DNA from 3 places in the Saccharothrix sp. DSM 118769 genome. Region 3 is predicted to be linked to each of the others. Evidence: riboswitches for the same ligand, from Rfam matches in the RefSeq annotation. Region 3 holds a riboswitch; each other region holds the start of a gene.

Region 1 (3,249 bases), 710 kb from region 3:
GGCCCGGACGGGCCGCGGGTCGCCCGCCGGGGCGGCCCCGACCACGAAGCAGGAGGGGATCACCATGGGCGGGAACGACAGGAACGACGTGTGGGTCAGGCTGCGCACGGGGTGGCGGCGGTCCGGTGGCGACCGGGCCGTGGGGTGGGCGCTGTGGCAGCGCGGCTACACCGCCCACCCGTGGCCGCGCGACGAGCTGCGGCCCTCGTTCGCCTATTACGTGTGCGAGGAGCTGCCCGCCGGTGGGCGGGGGATCGTCGCGCGCGCCACCGTCACCGGCGTGGTGCGGACCGCCGAGGTCGACTCCGCGGACTCGGCGTACCGGCTGGTCGCCGACGCGTTGTTCGACGACGACCTCGCCATGGCCCCGGAGGAGTGGTACGCCGAGCGCTACAACCGGCAGAAGGCGGCGCGGCCGTGGCCGCAGCTGCTGACCGCGTGGCGCGTGGTCACCGAGCAGGTCGGGCCGCAGGAGCTGCCCGAGCTGACCGCGTTCCCGCGCACCGGGTGGTTGCGGTCGGGGAGGGTCGCGCTGTGAGCGCCCCGGTCAGGATTCGAGGGCCTTGAGCACGGCCTCCGCCGACGGCGGGACGTTGGCCTTCGGGCCGACCCGGTCGCCGAGCGCGTCGAGGGTCTTGAGGCCGTCGCCGGTGATGAGCAGCACGGTCTCGCCGTCGGGGTCGAGCCGGCCCGTTTCGATGAGCTTCTTCGCGGTCGCCACGGTCACACCGCCCGCGGTCTCGGCGAAGATGCCCTCGGTGCGGGCCAGCAGCCGGATGCCCTCGATGACCTCCTCGTCGGTGACGTCCTCGATGGCGCCGTTGGTGCGGCGCACCGCGTCGAGCACGTACGGGCCGTCGGCCGGTGCACCGATCGCCAGCGAGCGGGCGATGGTGTCCGGGCGGACGGGGGTGACCACGTCGCGGCCGGCCTTGAAGGCCGCGGCGACGGGGGAGCAGCCGGTGGCCTGCGCGCCGAACACCCGGTACGGGGTCTGCTCGACCAGGTCGAGTTCGCCCAGTTCGCGGAACGCCTTGTCGACCTTGGTGAGCTGGGAGCCGGAGGCGATGGGGACCACGATCTGGTCGGGCAGCCGCCAGCCGAGCTGCTCGGCGACCTCGTAGCCGAGCGTCTTGGAGCCCTCGGCGTAGTAGGGGCGGACGTTGACGTTGACGAACGCCCAGTCCTCGTGCTCGGCGGCCAGTTCCTGGGCGAGCCGGTTCACGTCGTCGTAGTTGCCGTCGACGGTGATCAGGTTGCCGCCGTAGACGGCGGTCATGAGGATCTTCGCCCGCTCCAGGGAGGAGGGCACCAGGACCACCGACTCCCAGCCCGCGCGGGCCGCGGCGGCGGCGACGGCGTTGGCGAGGTTGCCGGTGGACGGGCAGGCGAGGACCTTGAAGCCGAGTTCGCGGGCGGCGGCGAGGGCGACGCCGACGACGCGGTCCTTGAACGAGTGGGTCGGGTTGCCGGTGTCGTCCTTCACCCAGACCTTGCGGACGCCCAGGGCCTTGGCGAGGCGGTCGGCCTCGACGAGGCGGGTGCCGCCGGGGTCGGTGTTGGGGTGCGACTCGACGGTGGAGGGCACGGGGAGCAGGCCGCGGTAGCGCCAGATCGACCGGGGGCCGGCCTCGATGTCCTCGCGGCGGACCCGGCCGAAGTCGTAGGCCACTTCCAGCGGCCCGAAACACTCGAGACAGGCGTATTCCGGGGCGAGCGGCGTCTGGTGCCCGCACTCGCGGCAGGACAGGGCGCGAGCCGGACCGAGGTCGAAGGAGGTGGTGGCCGAGGGCACACTGACAGCAGTCATCGCGAGGTATCTCCTCATCTTTCCCGCGTCGCGGGTCGGAATTGGCACCGTGATCGCACAGCAGGTGCTGTGCGACGGGTTGCCGGGGCTTCTTCGGGCCGATCCCTCTGCCCCTCTGGATGAGCGGTATTCAGTTGTCGGCACTCAACGTACGACAGGATCCCGCTCCTCAGCCAGTTGCGTCCACCATCCGGACGCGGGACGGGCGTGGGAGGATCGCGCCCGTGAGTGCGCCCGCTGAGACGCCCGACGCCGTGCACCTGGTCGTCGGCGAGGAGGAGTTGCTGGTCGAGCGCGCTGTGCGCGGCGCGTTGGAGGTCGCGCGCAAAGCCGACCCGCAGGCCGACCTGACCAGGGTGCGGGTGACTGATCTCACCCCTCCTGAGCTGGCCGAACTGGTGAGCCCGTCGCTGTTCGCGGAGGGCCGGGTGGTCGCGCTGGAGGCCGCGCAGGAGGCCGGCAAGGAGATCGCCGACGCCGTGCTCGCCTACGCCAAGGCGCCCGCGGACGGGGTGACGCTCGTGGTGGTGCACAGCGGTGGCGGGCGCAGCAAGGTGGCCAAGGAGCTGCCGGCGGCGCTGCGGAAGGCCGGGGCGCGGGTGATCGAGTGCCCGAAGATGACCAAGGCGTCCGACCGCGAGGCTTTCGTGCGCAACGAGATCCGTTCCGCGGGCGGCGGCAAGGCCGATCCGGAGGCGGTGGCGGCGCTGATCGAGGCCGTCGGGTCGGACCTGCGCGAGCTGGCGGCGGCGGCGGCGCAGCTGGTGGCGGACACCGACGGCAAGGTCGACGCGGAGGCGGTCCGCCGCTACCACCGGGGGCGGGCCGAGGTGACCGGGTTCGCGGTGGCGGAGAAGGCCGTCATGGGTGACCGGGCGGGCGCGCTGGAGGCCCTGCGCTGGGCGATCCAGCTCGGCGTGCCGCACGTGCTGGTGGCCGACGCGCTGGCCGACGCGGTGCGCACGGTCGCGCGGGTGTCCGCGGTGGGGCGGGGCGACCCGTTCAAGCTGGCGGGCGAGCTCGGCATGCCGCCGTGGAAGGTGAAGAAGGCGCAGGGGCAGTCGCGTGGCTGGGAGGAGCGCGGGCTGGCCGAGGCGATGTCGGTCGTGGCGGACCTCAACGCGGACGTGAAGGGCTTCGCGGCCGATTCGGGCTACGCGCTGGAGCGGGCGGTGCTGAAGATCGTCGCGGTGCACGGGCGGCGCTGACCCACGCGAGGGGTGTCGACCTGCGCGAGGGGGGCTGACCTGTGCAGGCGGCGCCGGCCCGGGCGAGCGGTCGGCCCGGGAAAGCCGGAGCGCCGCCCACCCCGGGGGGTGGGCGGCGCTCCGGTGAAGTCCAGATCAGATCTGGTTGGCGCGCTTGGCCAGCGCCGACTTCTTGTTGGCGGCCTGGTTGGCGTGGATGACGCCCTTGGTGACGGCCTTGTCGAGCTTGCG
Region 2 (3,249 bases), 2.2 Mb from region 3:
CCAGGGGTCCAGCACCGAGATGTAGTCCACGACGCCGCCGCGCAGCGGGCCGGGCGCCCGGAAGACCCGGTCGACCAGGTTGCCGGTGGCGCCGCCGAGCACGAGCCCGAGGCCGATGGCCCAGCCGACCGACCGCAGCCGGCGGGCGATCCACAGGATGAACCCGACGACGCCGAACGCGATCAGCGCGAGGATCACCGTCCAGCCCTCGGCCATGCCGAACGCGGCACCGGTGTTGCGGATCAGCGGCAGGTACAGCAGGCCGCCGAACAGCTCGACCGGCTCCCGCCCCTCCAGCTCCTCGACCGCGATCACCTTGACGACGACGTCGAGCGCCAACACGATCGGCGCGATGACCGCCAGCAGCGCGACGCGTCGCTTCGGCAGCGGCGGCTCGGGCTGGTCGGCGTCGTCGGCCGGCTCGGCGCTGGGATCGGTGCTCACCCGGCCATTGTCCAACACGCTGCTCAGCGCAGGAACGGCGGGAGCGCGCGCTGGTCGTCGCACGGCGCCCAGCGGCCGTCGCGCTGCTCGTAGGCCCACCGCGAACCCTCGGTGACGAGACGGCGCAGCGCGGCCACGAACCGGTCGACGTGCTCCTCCGAGCTGCCCAGGCCGAGGGACGCGCGCAGGGCCCGCCCGCCCCCGGTGAGCCGGTGCACGGCGACGTGGGCGCAGAACGCGCCGTCGCGCACGCCGATGCCGTGCTCGGCGGACAGCGCCGCGGCCAGGTAGCCGGCGTCCTGGCCGCCGACGGTGAAGCTCACCACGCCGACCCGGTCCTGCCCGCCGCCGAACAGGGCCAGCTCGTGCACGCCGGGCACGGTCGCCAACCCCTCGCGCAGGCGGGCCAGCAGGACGCGCTCGTGCTCGGCGACCCGCTCCCAGTGCCGCCCGAGGACGTCGCAGGCCACGGCGAGGGCGTGCACGCCGACCACGTTGGGCGTGCCGGCCTCGTGCCGCTCGGGCACCGCCGACCAGGCCACGCCCAGCCGGTCGCCGTGGTCGGTGACGCGGGCCGTGGCACCCCCGCCGACCAGGTACGGCTCGGCGGCCTGGAGCCAGTCGGAGCGGCCGACCAGCGCGCCGGAGCCGAACGGCGCGTACAGCTTGTGCCCGGACAGCACGGTGTAGTCCACGTCGAGGGCGCGCACGTCGACCGGGCGGTGCGGGGCGAGCTGGGCGGCGTCCAGGGCGACGCGCGCCCCGTGCCGGCGGGCGACCCGGGCCAGCTCGGCGACCGGCCACAGCTCGCCGGTCACGTTGGACGCGCCGGTCACCACGACCAGGCGCGGTCCGACGGGGGCCTCGCGCAGCGCGCGGTCCAGCTCCAGCACGGCCGCGGCGGGCGAGGACGGGGTGCGCAGGCGGCGCACGTTCGGGCCGCGCCACGGCAGCAGGGCGGCGTGGTGCTCGGTGTCGAACAGCAGCACGGCGGTGTGCTTCGGCACGCTGCGGGCCAGCAGGTTCAGCGCGTCGGTGGCGTTGCGGGTGAACACGACGGCGTCGGTGGACCGGGCGCCGAGGAAGCGGCGGACCGACGCGCGGGCCTGCTCGTAGACGCGGGTGGAGACCTGCGAGGCGAAGCCGGCGCCCCGGTGCACGCTCGCGTACCAGGGCAGCAGCTCGTCGACGGCGTCGCGGACCTGCTCCAGGCACGGCGCGCTGGCCGCGTGGTCGAGGTTGGCGTACTCGACGCGCTCACCGGTGACCAGCGGCACGCGCAGCGCGGAGCCGACGACGCGGGGCAGGGCGGCGGTGGTAGTGGCAGCGGTCGTGCTGGCAGTGGTCGTGGTGGCAGTGGTGACGGCGGTGGTGGGCCTGGGGACTGCGACGGTCATGACACCCTCCGGGGAGTCCGGGACTCCACCCGTGGGAAGGGAGTCCGCGCTTGCCGGACGCCCTGCGCGCCGGCCAGGTCCTCATCGGGGGCACCCCACCGCGGTAGGAGGGTTGCCGGCCAGCTAGCCCGAGCTTGTCGCTGGCACTCATGACCTTCACCCCGAAGGTAACCGGAACACCGCGCCGCCGTCGAGACGCGCCCACATCGTGGGAGGTCGCGGCTACGGCAGCCCCGCGTCGCCCTTCCAGCGCGCGAACCGGCCGGCCCGGTCGACCGCCCTGATCCGCTGCTCCGTGGCGGTGCGCGCGACCTCCGTGCACACGACCAGCAGCTGGTCGTGCTCCTGGAGCCGGGTGGTCGGCTGGGGCGTGAAGCTGTTCTCCGCCCGCACCACGAGGCTCACCGACGAGCCCGGCGGCAGCCGCAGCTCGGACAGGTAGACGCCGTGCAGCTTGGAGCCGCGCTGGATGCGCACCTGGAGCAGCTCCGCGCCCAGCTCGTCCAGCGCCGAGGAGTCGACCTGCACCTCGTGCGCCTCGCCGGACTTGACCAGGCCGAGCCACTTCGCGAGCCACGGCAGGGTGGTGCCCTGCACCAGGGTCAGCACCACGACCAGCACGAACACCGCGTCGACCAGCCGCTGGGCGCCGTCGACGCCCTGGATCAGCGGGATCAGCGCGAACACGATGGGCACCGCGCCGCGCAGCCCGGACCACGAGATGAACACCTGTTCGCGCCACGGCACCCGGAACGGCAGCGCCGCGCACAGCACCGACAGGGGTCTGGCCAGCAGCACCAGCACCGCGCCCGCGACCAGGGCGGGCACCAGGGCGTCGAGCACCCGACCGGGCGAGGCGTACAGGCCGAGCAGCACGAACAGGCCGATCTGGGCGATCCAGCCGAGGCCCTCGGCGAACGACAGGGTGTCCGCGCGGTGCGGCAGGCGGGCGTTGCCGAGGACCAGCGCGGCGATGTAGACGGCGAGGAAGCCGGAGGCGTGCGCGAGGTCGCCGGCGGTGTAGGCGAGCAGGCACACGGCGACCGTGGCCAGCGGGTACAGGCCGGTGGAGGGCAGGGCGGCGCGGCGCAGCCCCACCCCGCCGAGCCAGCCGAGCGCGATGCCGATCAGGGCGCCCGCGACCAGCTCGTACACCATCAGGGCGGGCGCGGTCCACGTCACCGGGTCGGGCGAGGCGAGCAGCACGACGGCGATGTAGACCGGCGCGTCGTTGATGCCGGACTCCAGCTCCAGCGCGCCGATGAGCCGCTTGCCCACGCCCACCCCGCGCAGCACGCTGAACACGGCCGCCGCGTCGGTGGACGACAGCACCGCGCCCCACAGCAGGGCCGTGCGCCAGTCCATGTCCAGCAGGAAGTGCAGCGCGAAGCCGGTGACCGCGATGCTG
Region 3 (3,249 bases):
GCCGTCGCCACGAAGCTGCGCGACGCCCGCGGCGGCTACTCGGCGTGGCCCCACTGTTCCTCGAAGCTGGGCCTGTCGTAAGAATGCACGGGTGACCAACGCTTCACCGTCGACCGACCCGGGGAGTTCGCTCCTCGGGCCGGCTGACGTTCGCCGGCTCGCCGCCGAGCTGGACGTCCGCCCCACCAAGAAGCTGGGGCAGAACTTCGTGCACGACCCGAACACGGTGCGCCGCATCGTGGCCGCGGCCGAGCTGACCGCCGACGACGTCGTGCTGGAGGTCGGGCCGGGCCTGGGGTCGCTGACGCTGGCGCTGCTGCCCGCGTGCCGGGCCGTGGTGGCCGTGGAGATCGACGGGAAGCTCGCCGAGCGGCTCCCGGCCACCGCCGCCGAGCGCGCCCCGCTGCTGGCCGACCGGCTCACCGTGGTGCACGAGGACGCGATGCGCGTCACCGCCGACCGGCTGCCGGTCGCGCCCACCGCCCTGGTGGCGAACCTGCCGTACAACATCGCCGTGCCCGTCGTGCTGCACCTGCTGGCCGAGCTGCCGTCGTTGCGCACCGGCCTGGTGATGGTGCAGTCCGAGGTGGCCGACCGGATGGCCGCGCCCCCCGGCAGCAAGGTCTACGGCGTGCCGAGCGTCAAGCTCGCCTGGTACGCCGACGCGCGCCGGGCCGGCCCGGTGTCGCGCGCGGTGTTCTGGCCGGTGCCCAACGTGGACTCCGCGCTGGTGGCGTTCACCCGCCGGGAGAGCCCGTCCTCTGTGGACCGCAAGGCGCTGTTCTCGTTGGTGGACGCGGCTTTCGCGCAGCGGCGCAAGATGCTGCGCGGCGCGCTGGCCGGCTGGGCCGGGTCGGCCGCGGCGGCGGAGCGGCTGCTCGTCGAGGCGGGCGTCGACCCCGCTGTCCGCGGCGAACAACTGGGGGTCGCCGACTTCGTCCGGATAGCCGAGGCCGCCTCCACTCGGTAGTCGTCGATCTTTCGGCCGAAAGTGTGATTTGCCGGACGATCCTGTTTCAGGCTTGCGTCGGGAGTGGGTCGTCGGGTGTACTCGGTGCTGCCATCCCGAGCGGCCGAGAGACCTGGCTCTACGACGCCGCAGCAACCACTCCTCCACAGGGGCAGGTGCTTCAGCCAGGACCGATGGAGGATCACGTGCCCAGGATGCTGCTCACGAGAAGGCGGGTCGTCGACCACGGCCGCCGCACGGCCTCCGGCTGTCGCAGCCTCTAGAAGAGCCCAGAGCCCGCTTACCGGGCCGCTTTTCGATCCTCGCCGTCCCCGTCGCGGGACACCTTCCTGAGCTGAGCCCGCCGGTCGACGCGCGCCACGAGCGCGCGCCGCCGCACGCCTTCGTGGAGCGAAAACGTGATCACTGTCGAGAACCTCACCAAGACCTTCCCCGGGAGTACCGGTCAGGTTCGCGCGCTGGACGGCGTGAACCTGGACGTCGCGGCCGGCACCGTCCTCGGCGTCGTCGGCCCGAGCGGCGCCGGCAAGTCCACCCTGGCCCGCTGCGTCGCCCTGCTGGAGCGCCCGGACAGCGGCGCGATCCGCGTCGACGGCACGGACCTCGTCTCCCTCGACGGCACCGCGCTGCGCGCCGCCCGCCGGCAGATCGGCGTCGTGCCGCAGGGCGACTCCCTGCTGCGCCAGCGCACCGCCGCCGGCAACGTCGCGCTGCCGCTGGAGGCCGCGGGCATCGCCGGCCCGCAGCGCCGCACCCGCGTCGCCGAGCTGCTCGACCTGGTGGGCCTCACCGACAAGGCCGGGTCGTACCCCGACCAGCTCTCCGGCGGCCAGCGCCAGCGCATCGCCGTGGCCCGCGCGCTCGCCGCGTCGCCGTCGGTGCTGCTGGCCGACGAGCCGACCTCGGCGCTCGACCCCGACACCACCGGCTCGGTGCTGACCGTGCTGGACCGGGCGCGCGCCGAGCTGGGCGTGACCGTCCTCGTCGTCACGCACGACATGGGCGTGGTCCGCCGGATCTGCGACGACGTCGCGGTGCTGGAGGGCGGCAAGGTCGTGGAGCACGGCAAGGTGCTCGACCTGGTGTCCGACGCGGCCAGCCGCACGGCCGCCTCGCTGCTGCCCGCCGTGGACCAGAACCCGGGCGCGGAGGCCGCGTTCGACCGGGTCGCGGACGTGGTGCTGGTCGGCTTCGCCGCCGTCGGCGCCCTGCTGCCCGAGGCGACCAGCCGGTTCGGCGTCGACCTGAACCTGCTGGGCGGCGGCCTGACCCGCCTGGGCGAGACCCCCGTCGCGCGGTTCCGCGTCGGGTTGAAGGGTGAGCGCGCCGACTCGGCGCTGGAGTGGATCTCCGAGGCCGGCGGCTCCGTGCGCCGGACCCTCGCGGGTCCGCAGGGAGTAGCTGCGTGAGGTCTGCAACACCCTGGTCGGAGGTCTTCGACCAACTGCTCGTCGCCACCGGTGAGACGCTCTACATGGTGGTGGTCTCCACCCTGATCGCGGTCCTGCTCGGCACCCCCGTCGGCATCTGGCTCCAGCTCACCGCACCCGGTGGGCTGAAGCCGCGCCCGGTGGTGCACAAGGTCCTCGGCTTCGTCGTCGACCTCGGCCGCTCCATGCCGTTCCTGGTCCTGCTGGTGGTGCTCACCTCGCTGACCAGGCTCCTGCTCAGCAGCACGATCGGGCCGACGGCGGCGATCGTGCCGCTGGCGGTGGGCGCCATCCCGTTCGTCGGCAGGCTGGTGCAGAACGTGCTGGCCGAGGTGCACGTGGCGGTGGTCGAGGCCGCCGTCACGACGGGCTCGTCCACGCTGCGGATCGTGCGCAGCGTGCTGCTCCGCGAGTCGCTGCCCGCCCTGGTCAACGCGGTCGGCGTGACCGCGATCGCCCTGCTCGGCTACTCGGCGATGGCCGGGGTCGTCGGCGGCGGCGGCCTCGGCGACCTCGCGGTGCGCATGGGCTACCAGCGGTTCAACGACCGGTACCTGTGGAGCACGGTCGTCGTGCTGGCGGTCATCGCCACCACGATCCAGGTCGTCACCAACGTCGTCGCGCGCCGCGTCGACCGCCGCCGCACCGCGTCGGTCTAGCCCCTCCCCACCTCACCACTTTTCCCAGAAGGAACGACATGCGTATTCGTGCTGCCCTCCTCGCCGTGCTGCTGACCGCGGTGGGCTGCGGGAGCGGCGACACCGGCGCCGCCTCGAACCCGGACGCGGCGCTCAAGGTCGGCGTGAGCCCCGTCCCGCACGCCCAGGTGCTGCGGTACGTCGCGGACAA

Evidence for each region. A riboswitch is a leader RNA that binds a small molecule or an ion and turns the genes downstream of it on or off. The one in region 3 is predicted to bind S-adenosylmethionine.
Region 1: it holds a riboswitch for S-adenosylmethionine, as region 3 does, so the genes downstream of both, thrC (threonine synthase) here and ACRAKJ_RS03285 (ATP-binding cassette domain-containing protein) in region 3, are expected to answer to the same signal.
Region 2: it holds a riboswitch for S-adenosylmethionine, as region 3 does, so the genes downstream of both, ACRAKJ_RS34470 (aminotransferase class V-fold PLP-dependent enzyme) here and ACRAKJ_RS03285 (ATP-binding cassette domain-containing protein) in region 3, are expected to answer to the same signal.

What each region holds. Positions count from the first base shown of each region.
Region 1 covers NZ_CP193627.1:1,374,248-1,377,496, forward strand. The annotation lists gene ACRAKJ_RS06540 (DNA internalization-related competence protein ComEC/Rec2) at 1-567, shown strand, start outside; gene thrC (threonine synthase) at 548-1,810, opposite strand; SAM riboswitch class I at 1,822-1,936, opposite strand; gene holA (DNA polymerase III subunit delta) at 2,035-3,018, shown strand; gene rpsT (30S ribosomal protein S20) at 3,154-3,249, opposite strand, start outside.
Region 2 covers NZ_CP193627.1:8,182,593-8,185,841, forward strand. The annotation lists gene lspA (signal peptidase II) at 1-444, opposite strand, end outside; gene ACRAKJ_RS34470 (aminotransferase class V-fold PLP-dependent enzyme) at 468-1,841, opposite strand; SAM riboswitch class IV at 1,883-1,996, opposite strand; gene ACRAKJ_RS34475 (potassium/proton antiporter) at 2,064-3,249, opposite strand, start outside.
Region 3 covers NZ_CP193627.1:669,151-672,399, forward strand. The annotation lists gene ACRAKJ_RS03275 (transglycosylase family protein) at 1-81, shown strand, start outside; gene rsmA (16S rRNA (adenine(1518)-N(6)/adenine(1519)-N(6))-dimethyltransferase RsmA) at 92-970, shown strand; SAM riboswitch class I at 1,058-1,150, shown strand; gene ACRAKJ_RS03285 (ATP-binding cassette domain-containing protein) at 1,369-2,379, shown strand; gene ACRAKJ_RS03290 (ABC transporter permease subunit) at 2,376-3,059, shown strand; gene ACRAKJ_RS03295 (MetQ/NlpA family ABC transporter substrate-binding protein) at 3,098-3,249, shown strand, end outside.